2 regions of the Kitasatospora sp. NPDC057500 genome follow, and region 2 is predicted to be linked to the other one. Evidence: riboswitches for the same ligand, from Rfam matches in the RefSeq annotation. Region 2 holds a riboswitch; the other holds the start of a gene.
What was found. A riboswitch is a leader RNA that binds a small molecule or an ion and turns the genes downstream of it on or off. The one in region 2 is predicted to bind glycine.
Positions count from the first base shown of each region.

Region 1: linked by a shared signal. The riboswitch ahead of gcvT (glycine cleavage system aminomethyltransferase GcvT) and the one ahead of gcvP (aminomethyl-transferring glycine dehydrogenase) in region 2 are both predicted to bind glycine.

Region 1 is NZ_JBHVER010000044.1:34,543-41,332, reverse strand. Features, by position in the region: gene ACFU74_RS12825 (enhanced serine sensitivity protein SseB C-terminal domain-containing protein) at 253-1,197, opposite strand; gene ACFU74_RS12820 (enhanced serine sensitivity protein SseB) at 1,373-2,167, opposite strand; glycine riboswitch at 2,345-2,451, shown strand; gene gcvT (glycine cleavage system aminomethyltransferase GcvT) at 2,672-3,793, shown strand; gene gcvH (glycine cleavage system protein GcvH) at 3,880-4,263, shown strand; gene glyA (serine hydroxymethyltransferase) at 4,344-5,612, shown strand; gene ACFU74_RS12800 (L-serine ammonia-lyase) at 5,792-6,790, shown strand, end outside.
Region 2 is NZ_JBHVER010000088.1:19,752-26,541, forward strand. Features, by position in the region: gene ACFU74_RS19965 (glutamate--cysteine ligase) at 1-204, opposite strand, end outside; gene ACFU74_RS19970 (hypothetical protein) at 574-1,194, shown strand; gene ACFU74_RS19975 (DUF5999 family protein) at 1,536-1,727, shown strand; gene gcvP (aminomethyl-transferring glycine dehydrogenase) at 1,817-4,717, opposite strand; glycine riboswitch at 4,956-5,059, opposite strand; partial or broken gene ACFU74_RS19985 (PRC-barrel domain-containing protein) at 5,276-5,665, shown strand; partial or broken gene ACFU74_RS19990 (DUF2382 domain-containing protein) at 6,131-6,550, shown strand; gene ACFU74_RS19995 (MFS transporter) at 6,702-6,790, shown strand, end outside.

The DNA of each region.
Region 1 (6,790 bases), on a different contig from region 2:
CGCGGCGGCTGTTGCAGAACTCTCTGCCATCCGAACTGGCTTGCGCCAGCCCTGACAACCGACAGATGCCCAACTGTGATCTGTACGCATGCACCTCCACGATCTTCGGCATATCCCTCTTCACATAGCTGTAACAGCCATGTCAAGATGGCCGCCTGCCACTTCGGCGAGATCGTCCGGAAAAACACCGAAACCGGCCTGACATGTTGTCAAGCCGGTTCCGGTGGAAGAATGTTCGGCGCGTCCGCCCGGTCAGCGACCGGGGTAGCCGGGCCACGGCTGCTGCGGCGGCTGCTGCCCCGGCCAGCCCTGGGACGGCGGATGCGTGCCGTAGCCGAAGCCCTGGCCCTGGGCCGGCCCCTGCTGCGAGGCGTACGGCGGCGGGGGCACCGGCGGGTACGGACCCGTCTGCGGCCGTCCGTGCCCGGAGGCCTCCCGGTCGTAGAACGGGCGTGCGTTGGCCCGCATCCACAGCGCCACCGGGTCGTACTCGTCCGCCATCGCCACCGTCGAGACCGCGAGCCCCTCCGGCGCGACCGCGATCGCCCGCTGCATCAGCGCCCGCACGGCCTCCACCGTGGGCGGCGAACTCTCGTACAGGTCGAGGCCGATGGCCAGGTACGGTTCGCCCACCGACGGACGCACCCAGGCCCGGCGCAGCGCCTTCACCGCGCGCACCTCGACCGCCTGCCGCTCCAGCAGCGCGAAGAACTGCTGCGCCGGCACCTGGGGCTCGCTCAGCTTCAGCGGCCCGGCCGGCAGCCGGTCCAGCCCGGCGGCGACCCGCCGCAGGTCCGCCCACGGCACGCCCACCCCGCCGCCCGGGGCGTGCGGGTTCAGCCAGAGCCCCCACCGGGTCCGGTACAGCGAGGCCGCGATCTCCCGCCCGGAGATCACCTCGTGCGCCCGCGCCCAGCCGGACGCCGCCAACTGCTCGGGCGAGGTGACGGCCGGCGCGTACCCGTGACCGCTGATCTCCATGTTCCCGTACTGGGCGTCCGCACTGCCCGGCGTGCCGTGCCAGAGCAGCATCCAGACCCGGCCCTCGGCGAGCGCGTGCAGCATCGTCTCGTAGGCCTCGTACCGCTCCGGCGCCACCTCGCGCAGCGCGCGCTCCAGCGCGCCCGGATCCGGGCGTCCGGTGGGCGCCTGGCCCCAGGGCCCCGGTGCACCGCCAGCTACCGATCCCGCACTCATGCGCCCACCTCGCTGCGCTTCTTCGTTCCTCGTCCGTCACCGGCGGCCCGGCGGCCGTCAGCACGAACCCTATGGGGCGGCCGCCGACCGCCGCCACGCCGACGTGCCAGGGTTCGCACCGCCACCCCGCCCGCACCCCGTCCGGCGGATGCCGGAGGGACGGCGGGAGGCCGGATCAGCCCCGCACGTAGAACGGCGCGACCCGGTTCACCAACCAGTCGACCACCGGATCGTCCGCGAGGTCGAGCAGTACGAGGTGGACGCCGCCGGGCAGCGGCGCGGTTCCCAGCGCCCGCCCCAATGCCCCGTTCACCGCAACCGGGTCGGCCGGGGCCAGCGGATCCAGCTGGACGCCCACGAACATCACGGTCGGCTCGCCCTCGACGCTCGCCAGCGCGCGCCGCGCGGTCAGTACCCCCGGCAGCGCCGCGAGTTCGCCGCGGCAGGCGGCCAGGAACGCCTCCGGGTCCTCCCCCGGCACCGGCTCGCGCAGCGCCACCCGGCCGCCCTGCGGCGCGTCCGGGTCGCCGTCCCAGCGGTCCTCGCGCGGTCCGCGGCGCAGCTCCGCCACGCCCTCCGGCGGCACCGGGATGCCCACCGCCGCCTCGGGGTTGACCGCGATGCCCACGCCCAGCGGCAGGCCGCGGGCGAACTCCCACACCGGGGCGACCGCGAAGGCCATCCCCGGCGCCTGCTGGAGGAACACCTCCTGGGAGGAGAACACCGGGACATAGGGGTCGCCGGCCAGTTCGATCATCGGCAGGTCCAGCGATCCCCCCTGCGGGTCGCCGCCCGACGGCAGCGGGATCCACACCTGGCTGCGCGCCAGCACCTCGATCACCCGGGGGGTGGCACCCGGGTCGCCGAGCGCGGCGGTGAGCACCTGCTCCAGCTCGTTGGCCGGCCACGCGCCGCCCGGCGGCGCCGACTCCGGCCCGCCCCACCCCTGCTGCTCCACCGGGTACCCCATCCGCCGCCGTACCGTCCTCTGCTCTCCGATGCCCGCAGCCTAGCGTTTCGGCCCCCCGCGCCGGGCTGCCAGGCCGGACGTGAGGGAGTCCCCCTCCCCTCATCCGTGCGGACGTGCCATGATGTGCGCGTCTGCGGTGGCATCCACCCAGGCCCCTCCAACTCCATACCGGCCGCTCGAACCCGCGCGGGAGAGTCCGGAGTGCCCCCGTCAGGCGGCACAGCCGGCGCCGAAGGAGCAAGTCCTCCCCGGAATCTCTCAGGCACCCCTACCGCACGGGTTAGGCACATCTGGAAAGCGGCGCACGGCCCTGCCGTCCGCCCACCCACGGTGCAAGCCGCCATGCTGTCCCTTGCAGGGCAGTGGACGGTGAAGCTCTCAGGTTCGACGACAGATGGGGAGACCCACGCCGCCGCATGCCCGCGTGCAGGGTCCGCCGCCCCCGAAGCAGGGCCGGTCCCGGCGCGCGCACCCCTGAGTGCCCCGACCGAGGAGTTCCTGGCCATGTCGTCCCTCCGCCTCACCGCGCTCGACGCGCTGCACCGCGCCCTCGGCGCCACCATGACCGACTTCGCCGGCTGGGACATGCCGCTGCGCTACGGCAGCGAGCGCGAGGAGCACCTCGCCGTCCGCACCAAGGCGGGTCTGTTCGACCTCTCCCACATGGGCGAGATCACCATCACCGGCCCGCAGGCCGGCGAGATGCTGGACCACGCCCTGGTCGGCTTCGTCTCCGCGCTCGGCGAGCTGCGCGCCCGCTACACCATGATCTGCGCCGAGGACGGCGGCATCCTGGACGACCTGATCGTCTACCGCCTGCGCGAGGACGCCTTCCTGGTCGTCGCCAACGCCTCCAACGCCCAGCTGGTGCTGGACGAGCTGATCGCCCGGGCCAAGGGCTACAACGCGGTGGTCTCCGACGACCGCGACGCCTACGCGCTGATCGCCGTCCAGGGCCCGGAGTCCACCGCGATCCTGGCCGGCACCACCGGGGCCGACCTGCCCGGCCTGAAGTACTACGCGATCCTCCCGGCCCAGGTGGCCGGCCGCGACGTGCTGCTCGCCCGCACCGGCTACACCGGCGAGGACGGCTTCGAGATCTTCTGCAACCCGGGCGACGCCGAGCAGATCTGGCAGGCGCTGACCGAGGCCGGCGCCGACCGCGGCCTGGTCCCCTGCGGCCTGTCCTGCCGCGACACGCTGCGCCTGGAGGCCGGCATGCCGCTGTACGGCCACGAGCTGTCCACCGACCTGACCCCGTTCGACGCGGGCCTGGGCCGGGTCGTGCGCTTCGACAAGACCACCAACGAGGGCGCCTTCGTCGGCCGCAAGGCCCTGGAGCGGGCCGCCGCCGAGGCCGAGGCCAACCCGCCGCGGGTGCTGGTCGGCCTGGTTTCCGAGGGCAAGCGGGTGCCGCGCGCCGAGTACACCGTGGTCTCCGCCGACGGCGAGGCGATCGGCCGGATCACCTCCGGCGCGCCCTCCCCCACCCTGGAGAAGCCGATCGCGATGGCCTACGTGGACGCGGCCCACGCCACCCCCGGCTCCACCGTCGCGGTGGACGTGCGCGGCAAGCACGAGCCGGTCCAGGTCGTGGCGCTGCCGTTCTACAAGCGCGCCCGCTGACCCTCCCCCACCTGATTTCCCCGCGAGGAACGTCCGCGCGCCGGGCCGCTTCGTCGTACCCGCTTCCCATCCTGGAGAATGACGCCATGAGCAACCCCCAGCACCTGCAGTACACCGAGGAGCACGAGTGGCTGACCGCCGCCGACGCCGACGGTGTGTCCACGATCGGCATCACCCAGCACGCCGCCGACGCCCTCGGTGACATCGTCTACGTGGAGCTCCCCGAGGTCGGCACCACCGTGACCGCCGGCGAGACCTGCGGCGAGCTGGAGTCGACCAAGTCGGTCAGCGACCTGTTCTCGCCGGTGACCGGTGAGGTCACCGAGGTCAACGAGGACGTCAAGAACGACAACAGCCTGGTCAACGGCGAGCCGTTCGAGGGTGGCTGGCTGTTCAAGGTCCGCGTCGAGTCGACCGGCCCGCTCCTGAGCGCCGACGAGTACACCGCGCTCACCAACCCCTCGGCCTGAGCCACCGCCGGGGCGGCCGCCGCAGCGCGGCCGCCCCGCCGCCGCGGCTCCTCCCCCTCTCCTCCCGGGAAGACTCCACCATGACGGTTCTGAACCAGTCCCTGCACGCCCTCGACCCGGAGATCGCCGCCGCGGTCGACGCCGAGCTGCACCGCCAGCAGACCACCCTGGAGATGATCGCCTCCGAGAACTTCGCCCCGGTGGCGGTCATGGAGGCCCAGGGCTCGGTCCTGACCAACAAGTACGCCGAGGGCTACCCCGGCCGCCGCTACTACGGCGGGTGCGAGCACGTCGACGTGGTCGAGCAGATCGCCATCGACCGGATCAAGGCCCTGTTCGGCGCCGAGCACGCCAACGTCCAGCCGCACTCCGGCGCGCAGGCCAACGCCGCCGCGATGTTCGCGCTGATCAAGCCGGGCGACACCATCCTGGGCCTGAACCTGGCCCACGGCGGTCACCTGACCCACGGCATGAAGATCAACTTCTCCGGCAAGCTCTACAACGTCGCCCCCTACCACGTGGACGACAAGAGCGGCCAGGTCGACATGGCGGAGGTCGAGCGCCTCGCCAAGGAGCACCGCCCGCAGCTGATCATCGCCGGCTGGTCCGCCTACCCGCGCCAGCTCGACTTCGCCGAGTTCCGCCGGATCGCCGACGAGGTCGGCGCGCTGCTGATGGTCGACATGGCCCACTTCGCCGGCCTGGTCGCCGCGGGCCTGCACCCCAACCCGGTGCCGTTCGCGGACGTGGTCACCACCACCACCCACAAGACCCTGGGCGGCCCGCGCGGCGGCGTCATCCTCTCCAAGGCCGAGCACGCCAAGAAGATCAACTCCGCGGTCTTCCCCGGCCAGCAGGGCGGCCCGCTGGAGCACGTCATCGCCGGCAAGGCCGTCGCCTTCAAGGTCGCCGCCTCGGAGGAGTTCAAGGAGCGCCAGCAGCGCACCCTGGACGGCGCCCGGATCCTCGCCGAGCGCCTGCTCCAGGCCGACGTCACCGAGGCCGGCGTCTCGGTGCTGTCCGGCGGCACCGACGTCCACCTCGTCCTGGTCGACCTGCGCAACAGCCAGCTCGACGGCCAGCAGGCCGAGGACCGGCTGCACGAGGTCGGCATCACCGTCAACCGCAACGCCATCCCGAACGACCCGCGCCCGCCGATGGTCACCTCCGGCCTGCGGATCGGCACCCCGGCGCTCGCCACCCGCGGCTTCCGGGCCGAGGACTTCCGCGAGGTCGCCGACATCATCGCCGAGGCCCTGAAGCCCGCCTTCGACGAGGGCACCGCCGAGGCGCTCAAGGCCCGGGTCACCGCCCTGGCCGAGAAGTACCCGCTCTACCCGAACCTGTAGGACCTGTCGTTCGGCGTCTGGTGACCGGGCTCACTCCGCCCGGACACCGGGGATTCCGGGGCACCGCGCACACTGGAGAGTGCGCGCGGTGCCCCGTCCCGTGTCAGCCGCCCGACCGCCCCTCCCGTCTCCCCCTCCCTGCCGGCACCACCCACGAGACCAGACAAGGACGTCCCTCCGTGGCCATCAGCGTCTTCGACCTCTTCTCCATCGGCATCGGTCCGTCCAGTTCCCACACCGTCGGCCCGATGCGCGCCGCCCGGATGTTCGCCCGCCGCCTGAAGTCGGAGGGCCTGCTCACCGAGGTGACGGCCGTCCGCGCCGAGCTCTACGGCTCGCTGGGCGCCACCGGCCACGGCCACGGCACCCCGAAGGCGGTGCTGCTGGGCCTGGAGAACCACTCCCCGCGCACGGTCGACGTCGACCAGGCCGACCGCGACGTCGAGCGGATCACCGCCGAGAAGCGGATCAACCTGCTCGGCGTCCACGCCATCGACTTCGACCCGGACAGCCAGCTGGTGCTGCACCGGCGCCGCTCGCTGCCGTACCACGCGAACGGCATGACCCTGTGGGCCTTCCGGGCCGACGGCTCCACCGTGCTGGAGAAGACCTACTACTCGGTCGGCGGCGGCTTCGTCGTCGACGAGGACGCCATCGGCGCGGACCGGGTCAAGCCCGACGACACCGTGCTGAAGTACCCCTTCCGCACCGGCGAGGAGCTGCTGCGCCTGACCCGGGAGACCGGCCTGTCCATCTCCGGCCTGATGCTGGAGAACGAGAAGGCCTGGCGCACCGAGGAGGAGATCCGCGCCGGACTGCTGGAGATCTGGCGGGTCATGCAGGAGTGCGTCCGGGCCGGCATGTCCCGCGAGGGCATACTCCCCGGCGGCCTCAAGGTGCGCCGCCGGGCCGCCGCGGCCGCCCGCGCGCTGCGCGCCGAGGGCATCGGCCCGGCCAACGCGATGGAGTGGGTGACCCTCTACGCGATGGCGGTCAACGAGGAGAACGCCTCCGGCCGCCGGGTGGTGACCGCCCCGACCAACGGCGCGGCCGGCATCATCCCCGCCGTCCTGCACTACTACCTGAACTTCATCCCGGGCGCCGACGAGGACGGCATCGTCCGCTTCCTCCTCGCCGCCGGCGCGATCGGCATGCTCTTCAAGGAGAACGCCTCCATC
Region 2 (6,790 bases):
GAGCACCTGGGCGTTGTTCAGCAGCGGCAGGCCCTGCTCGTCGGCCAGGTTGAGCTCGATCTCCACCCCCAGGACGCCCTTGGGACGGTCGAAACGGTCCTCGCGCAGCATCCGGCCGAGCGCGTCGAGGCAGGACTGGAGCTTGCGCCGGTACATCTGCCGGTCCGAAAGGTCCGCCCGGGTCGCCACGACCTTCTCGCCCATGGTCTCCTCCTCCTGAGCCGGCCGGCCCCCCGACCGTGCAAGCATCATGCCCACCCCGAAGATCGATACCCGATCGCTTCGATTGGCTTGCATTGCAAGGAAACTGATGCCGTTTCAGCGCATCTGCCGACTTGCCCGGGGCCACCGCCTGTGATAAACAGGTCACCCTGCGCACCTGTTCGAGTAGAATTCGCACTGCGCCACGGCCGGCCGGCCATCGCCGCGAGACCCCCGGCGACAACGGCCGCGCCGGCACCGCGATCCTGCCCAACCGGACAAGGCCCAGGTCCCGTCACCGTCGACGCACCAGCCAGCCATGCCGGTATGCCGCACTCGCACGCCGATCTCGCACGGAGAGGCGACCTTGCCATGACTCTGCAGTCCCCCCAGCCCCCACCCAGTGCCCTGCGCGCGGTCCTGGCCGCGCTCGACTCGGAGACCGCGCTGCGCCAACCCGCCGCCGCCGCGCTGCGTCATCCGACCGGGCCGCTCCTCCCCGCGCACCCGCTCGCCGTCCACGTCCTGGAGGGGCCGCGGGCCGAACTCGCCGCCGCCCGGCGCACCGGCTGGCGCTTTCTCATCAAGGACGGCACCGAGGTGGCGGCCGCCGCCGAAGTGGTGCAGGGGGCGGAGGGCCACACCTTCTCCCACTTCACCGCCGGCCCGTACCTGGACTCCACGCTCCGGGCGCTGCGCGAGGCCTGGCAGCTCGCCCAGTCCGCGCGGTTCCGCTGCCAGCCGCGGCTGCTGACCTTCCCCGGCCAGTACGCGACGGCCCTGTGGCTGCACAGCCCGGACGGCGGGCCCGGCACCGATCTGCTGATCCCGCTGGCCCCTGCGCCGATGGGCGTGACCGCGCACCGCGCCCACCCGGCCGCCGAGGTGCTGCCGCTGCTGGCCCGCACGCCCGTCGCCCGGGTCCAGGTCGGCCCCCGTCCGCTGCTGCTCGGTACGACGGACGGCGCCCGGCTCGCCTCCGGGGCGCACTGAGGTCCCGGCCCCCGGGCCGTCCGACACCCGGACGGGTCATTCGGCATGGCCCGACCGGGCCGTTTGCCGGATGGCCCGTCCGGCGGCGCATTCGGCCCCCGACCACCTGAACGGGTGATCTCTGCCCGGGGGTTGTGGCGCATGTCACGAAATCGCTGCGCTCGCGTCCGCAGATGCCGACACTGGGAACCAGCGTGGAAGGACCTCCTGTCCTACCCACTTGAGCGCCGGTCCACACCTGGGCCGGCGCCGGACAGAATCCGACCACCGCGGCGGTGCCCGCCGGCCACCGGCGGCGCCGCATCACGGGGAGGATCGCAGAGCGAAGCGAGGGTACGCGTATGTGCCAGCACCGTCCTGAGTGCCCGTCGGCCGAGTCCGAGGACCGCGAGGCCGCCGTCCCGGTGGCCTGCCACCCGGAGCAGGGGTGGAGCCTGCTCTGCAACGGCGTCCTGCTGTTCGAGGACACCGGGGAGCTGCTGCCCGACGGCCGGGTGATCGCCCCGCGCCGTCCGGCCGCGAGCGCGGTCTGAGCCGCCGGCACTCCACGGGGGGAACGAGCGCGAAGGGCAGGGCCCCGGCGGACGGATCCGCCGGGGCCCTGCCGTGTGCCGTGCGCCGGTCAGACGCCGTACTCGTCCAGCGGCGGGCAGGAGCAGACCAGGTTGCGGTCGCCGTACGCGCCGTCGATCCGGCTGACCGGGGGCCAGTACTTGTCCGCCGGGTTCACGCCGGCCGGGAAGACCGCCTCCTGCCGCGTGTAGCCGTGCGCCCAGTCGCCGGCCAGGGTGGCGGCGGTGTGCGGGGCGTTGCGCAGCGGGTTGTCGTCGGCCGCCCAGGCGCCCGAGCCGACCTTGTCGATCTCGGCCCGGATCTCGATCATCGCGTCGCAGAACCGGTCGATCTCGTGCAGGTCCTCGGACTCGGTCGGCTCGATCATCAGGGTGCCGGCCACCGGGAAGGACATCGTCGGCGCGTGGAAGCCGTAGTCGATCAGGCGCTTGGCGATGTCGTCCACCGTCACGCCGGTCTCCTTGGTGAGCGGGCGCAGGTCGATGATGCACTCGTGCGCCACCAGGCCGCCGGGGCCGGTGTAGAGCACCGGGAAGTGCGGGGCCAGCCGCTTGGCGATGTAGTTGGCGCTCAGCACCGCGACCTGGGTGGCGCGCTTGAGGCCCTCGCCGCCCATCAGCCGGACGTACGACCAGGAGATCGGCAGGATGCCCGCCGAGCCCCACGGGGCGGCCGAGATCGGGCCGACGCCGGTGGCCGGGCCGGCCTCCTCCTGGAGCGGGTGGTTCGGCAGGTACGGCGCGAGGTGCGCGCGCACCGCGACCGGGCCGACGCCCGGGCCGCCGCCGCCGTGCGGGATGCAGAAGGTCTTGTGCAGGTTCAGGTGCGAGACGTCCGCGCCGAACTTGCCCGGCTTGGCCAGGCCCACCAGCGCGTTGAGGTTGGCGCCGTCGACGTACACCTGGCCGCCGGCCTCGTGCACCAGACCGCAGATCTCGGTGATCTGGGTCTCGTACACGCCGTGGGTGGACGGGTAGGTGACCATCAGCACCGAGAGGCTGTCGCGGTGCTGCTCGATCTTGGCCTTGAGGTCCTCGACGTCGACGTCGCCGTCGACCAGGGTCTTGACCACGACCACCCGCATGCCGGCCATCACGGCGGAGGCGGCGTTGGTGCCGTGCGCGGAGGACGGGATGAGGCAGACGTCGCGCTGGGTGTCGCCGTTGGCGTGGTGGTAGGCGCGGACGGCCAGCAGGCCGGCCAGCTCGCCCTGGGAACCGGCGTTCGGCTGGATGGAGACCGCGTCGTAGCCGGTCACCTCGACCAGCTGGCGCTCCAGCCCGCGGATCAGGGTGAGGAAGCCCTCGGCCTGGTCGACCGGTGCGAAGGGGTGCAGCTGGCCGAACTCCGGCCAGGTCACCGACTCCATCTCGGTGGTCGCGTTGAGCTTCATGGTGCAGGAGCCCAGCGGGATCATGCCGCGGTCCAGCGCGTAGTCCCGGTCCGACAGGCGGCGCAGGTAGCGCAGCATGGCGGTCTCCGAGCGGTGGCTGTGGAAGACCGGGTGGGTCAGGTACTCGTCCTCGCGCAGCAGCGCGGCGGGCAGCGCGTCGGCGCCCTCCGCGACCTCGGCGCCCTCGACGCCGAACGCGGCCCAGACGCCCGCCAGGTGCTCGCGGGTGGTGGTCTCGTCGGTGGAGACCGAGATCCGGTCCGCGCCGTCCTGGAAGACGTTGATGCCGTTGGCGCGGGCGGCGGCGGCGATCTCGGCGGCGCGGCCCGGGACGACCGCGGTGACGGTGTCGAAGAACTCGCCGTGCAGCAGCTCGACGCCGCCGGCCCGCAGGCCCTCGGCGAGGGCGGCGGCGTAGCGGTGGGTGCGGCGGGCGATGTCGGCCAGGCCGTCCGGGCCGTGGTAGACGGCGTACATCGAGGCCATCACGGCGAGCAGCACCTGGGCGGTGCAGATGTTGCTGGTGGCCTTCTCGCGGCGGATGTGCTGCTCGCGGGTCTGCAGGGCCAGGCGGTAGGCGCGGTTGCCGTCGGCGTCGACGGAGACGCCGACCAGGCGGCCCGGCAGCGAGCGGGCGTACTCGGCGCGCACCGCGAGGTAGCCGGCGTGCGGGCCGCCGAAGCCCATCGGCACGCCGAAGCGCTGGGAGGTGCCGCAGGCGATGTCGGCGCCGAGCTCGCCCGGGGACTTCAGCAGGGTCAGCGCGAGCAGGTCGGCGGCGACGGCGACGATCGCGCCCAGGCCGTGGGCCTGCTCGATCACCGGGGCGAGGTCGCGGACCACGCCGGTGGCGCCGGGGTACTGGAGCAGCACGCCGAAGACGCCGCGCTCGGCGATCTCGGCCGGGATGCCCTCGGACAGGTCGGCGACGACGACCTCGACGCCGGTGGGCACGGCGCGGGTGTTGATCACCGCGACGGTCTGCGGCAGGGTCTCGGCGTCGACCAGGAAGACGCCGCCCTTGACCTTGGTGACGCGGCGGGCCAGCGCCATCGCCTCGGCGGCCGCGGTGCCCTCGTCCAGCAGCGAGGAGCCGGAGGTGGGCAGGCCGGTCAGGTCGGAGACCAGGGTCTGGAAGTTGAGCAACGCCTCCAGGCGGCCCTGCGAGATCTCCGGCTGGTACGGGGTGTACGCGGTGTACCAGGCCGGGTTCTCCATGACGTTGCGCAGGATCACCGGCGGGGTGAAGGTGCCGTAGTAGCCCAGGCCGATCATCGACGTGAGCACGGAGTTGCGGCCGGCCAGCTCGCGCAGCTCGGCGAGGACCTCGGCCTCGCTGCGGCCGGCGGGCAGGTCCAGCGCGGTGATCGAGCGGATCGCCTCGGGGACGGCGGCGGTGGCCAGCTCGTCCAGCGAGCCGTAGCCGACCTGGGCCAGCATCTTCTCCTGCGCGGCGGCGTCGGGGCCGATGTGGCGGTTCTCGAAGGGGCTGGCCTGTTCGAGCTCGGTGAGGGTCGCGGGGGTGGTGGGGCGTCCCGAGTTCGGCTGGGCGTTCATGGTGGTCGAGGCCTCCTGGTCACGGACCGGCGGGGGTGCGCACGCCGGCCGCCTCACCGCTGCGGCAACAGCGGAGCGACCGGTCGGACGAACCCGACAGGCCTCCCCCTCTGTCATCGGGACCTGAGAGCTTCGCCCGCACGGGGCGCCGTGGGACGCCCCGCCGGCTTGCACCGTCGGTGAGGGTGGGGTCCGCCGGCTCCCTCGCCCGCGATCCTGCCCTGCTTTCCAGAGTGACCTATCCCGCACGGTACGGATGCCTGAGAGATTCCGGGGAGGAGTTGCTCCTTCGGCGCCCCGACCAGCGGTTTCCGCTGTCGGGGACTCTCCCGAGCGGGCTCGGCGGTCGCGCCCAGGGTACCAGCGGGAGGCACCGCGATCACGGCTGCGTCAGGCCGTTCGACGACTTCGTTGCTGACGGGGCCGGTGACCCGGTCGGCGCAGCCCCGCGCCCGTCCGGCCGCGCCCCGGTCGCGGGCGTCCGGTTCATGGCTTTTGGTGTGAAGTGGCGCTGTCCTGCGGGCGTTCCGCGAGCTCACCGCACTGGAGGAGAAGAGAGTGCAGACCGACATCGACCCACGGGACCTGATCGGCCACAAGGCGGTCGACCGCAACGGGGACAAGATCGGCACCATCGACGAGGTGTACCTGGACGACGCCACCGGCCGGCCCGAGTGGGCCGCCGTCCGGACCGGCATCTTCGGCCGGGACGCCTTCGTCCCCCTGACCACGAGCGAGTTCTCCGGCGACGAGCTGCGGGTGCCGTACGACAAGTCCCTGGTGAAGGACTCACCGGACTTCGGCGTGGGCCAGCACCTGTCGCCCGCCCAGGAGCTCCAGCTCTACCGCTACTACGGCCTCGACACCCCGAGCGAGGGGCGGCCGACGGCACCGGGCGGCGTCCCGGAGGCAGAGGCTGCCGACCTCGACTTCGGCACCACGGCCGGCGCCGGCACCGGCACGGCGGGCGCGCCCGCCCAGAACGGGACTCCCGCTCCGAACGGGACGCCCGGCGCCACCAACGGGACCGGCGCGGGCCACGGGACCAACGCCTCCCGTCCGGCCAAGCAGCTCACCTTCCACCGGGCGGGCGACCTCGACAAGCCGGCCGACCCCGCCCCGGAGACGCACATCCGGCCCCTCGCCGCCCCCGCGCCCGTCACCCCCGCGGCCCCCGTCACCCCCGCGCCCGTCAACCCGGCCCCCGCCGCAGCCGCACCGTCGCCCGCCCCCGCCCCGGCTCCCCCGTCGGCCGCACCGCACCCGGCCGTCGAGCCGCATCCGCAGCCCCAGTCGCATCCGCAGTCGCAGCCCCAGTCGCATCCGCAGTCGCAGCCCCAGTCGCGGACTTCGCGCCCGGAGAGCGGCCCGGCCGCCGCCTCCCCCACCGGCCGGGTGGAGATCACCTGCCGCGAGGAACGCCTGGACATCACCACCGAATGGCAGGTGATCGGCACCGCCAAGCTGCGCAAGTACGTGACCAGCGAGCACGTGGAGCGCCGGGTCCCGGTGGTCCGCGAGCGGGTCCGGGTCGAACGGATCCCGGTCGGCGAGGCCGAGCGGGCCGCGCTCGACGAGAAGGAGATCGCCGAGGCGGTGGAGGAGGTCACCCTGCGCGAGGAGCGCCCGGTGGTCCGCAAGTACCTGGCACCGGTCGAACGGGTCCGCCTGGTGATCGAGCGGTACACCACCGAGGAGGTGGTCCGCGAGGAGCTGCGGCGCGAGCAGGTCGAGATCCACGACGACGTCGCGGCCACCCCCGCAGCCCCGTCGTCACCGCCCACCGCCGCGCAGAACCCGGCCCGTCAGGTGCCGGCCAGACCACTCGTCTGACCCCGCCTTCCCCCGGTTCCCACAGGACCCCGGCCGCCCAGGCCGGGGTCCTTCCACTTTGCCAAAGCTTAACCAATGAATATTTGACACTCTGAAGTATCTCCCGGCATGGTTACTTCAGTTCATTCACTATGTACGGGAGGAAGCAACCGTGAGTGAGGCACCACAGCCCACCACCGCGGCCGAGAAGCAGAGCAGCGCCCGGGTCCTGCCGGCCCTCATCCTGGCGATGCTGTCGTT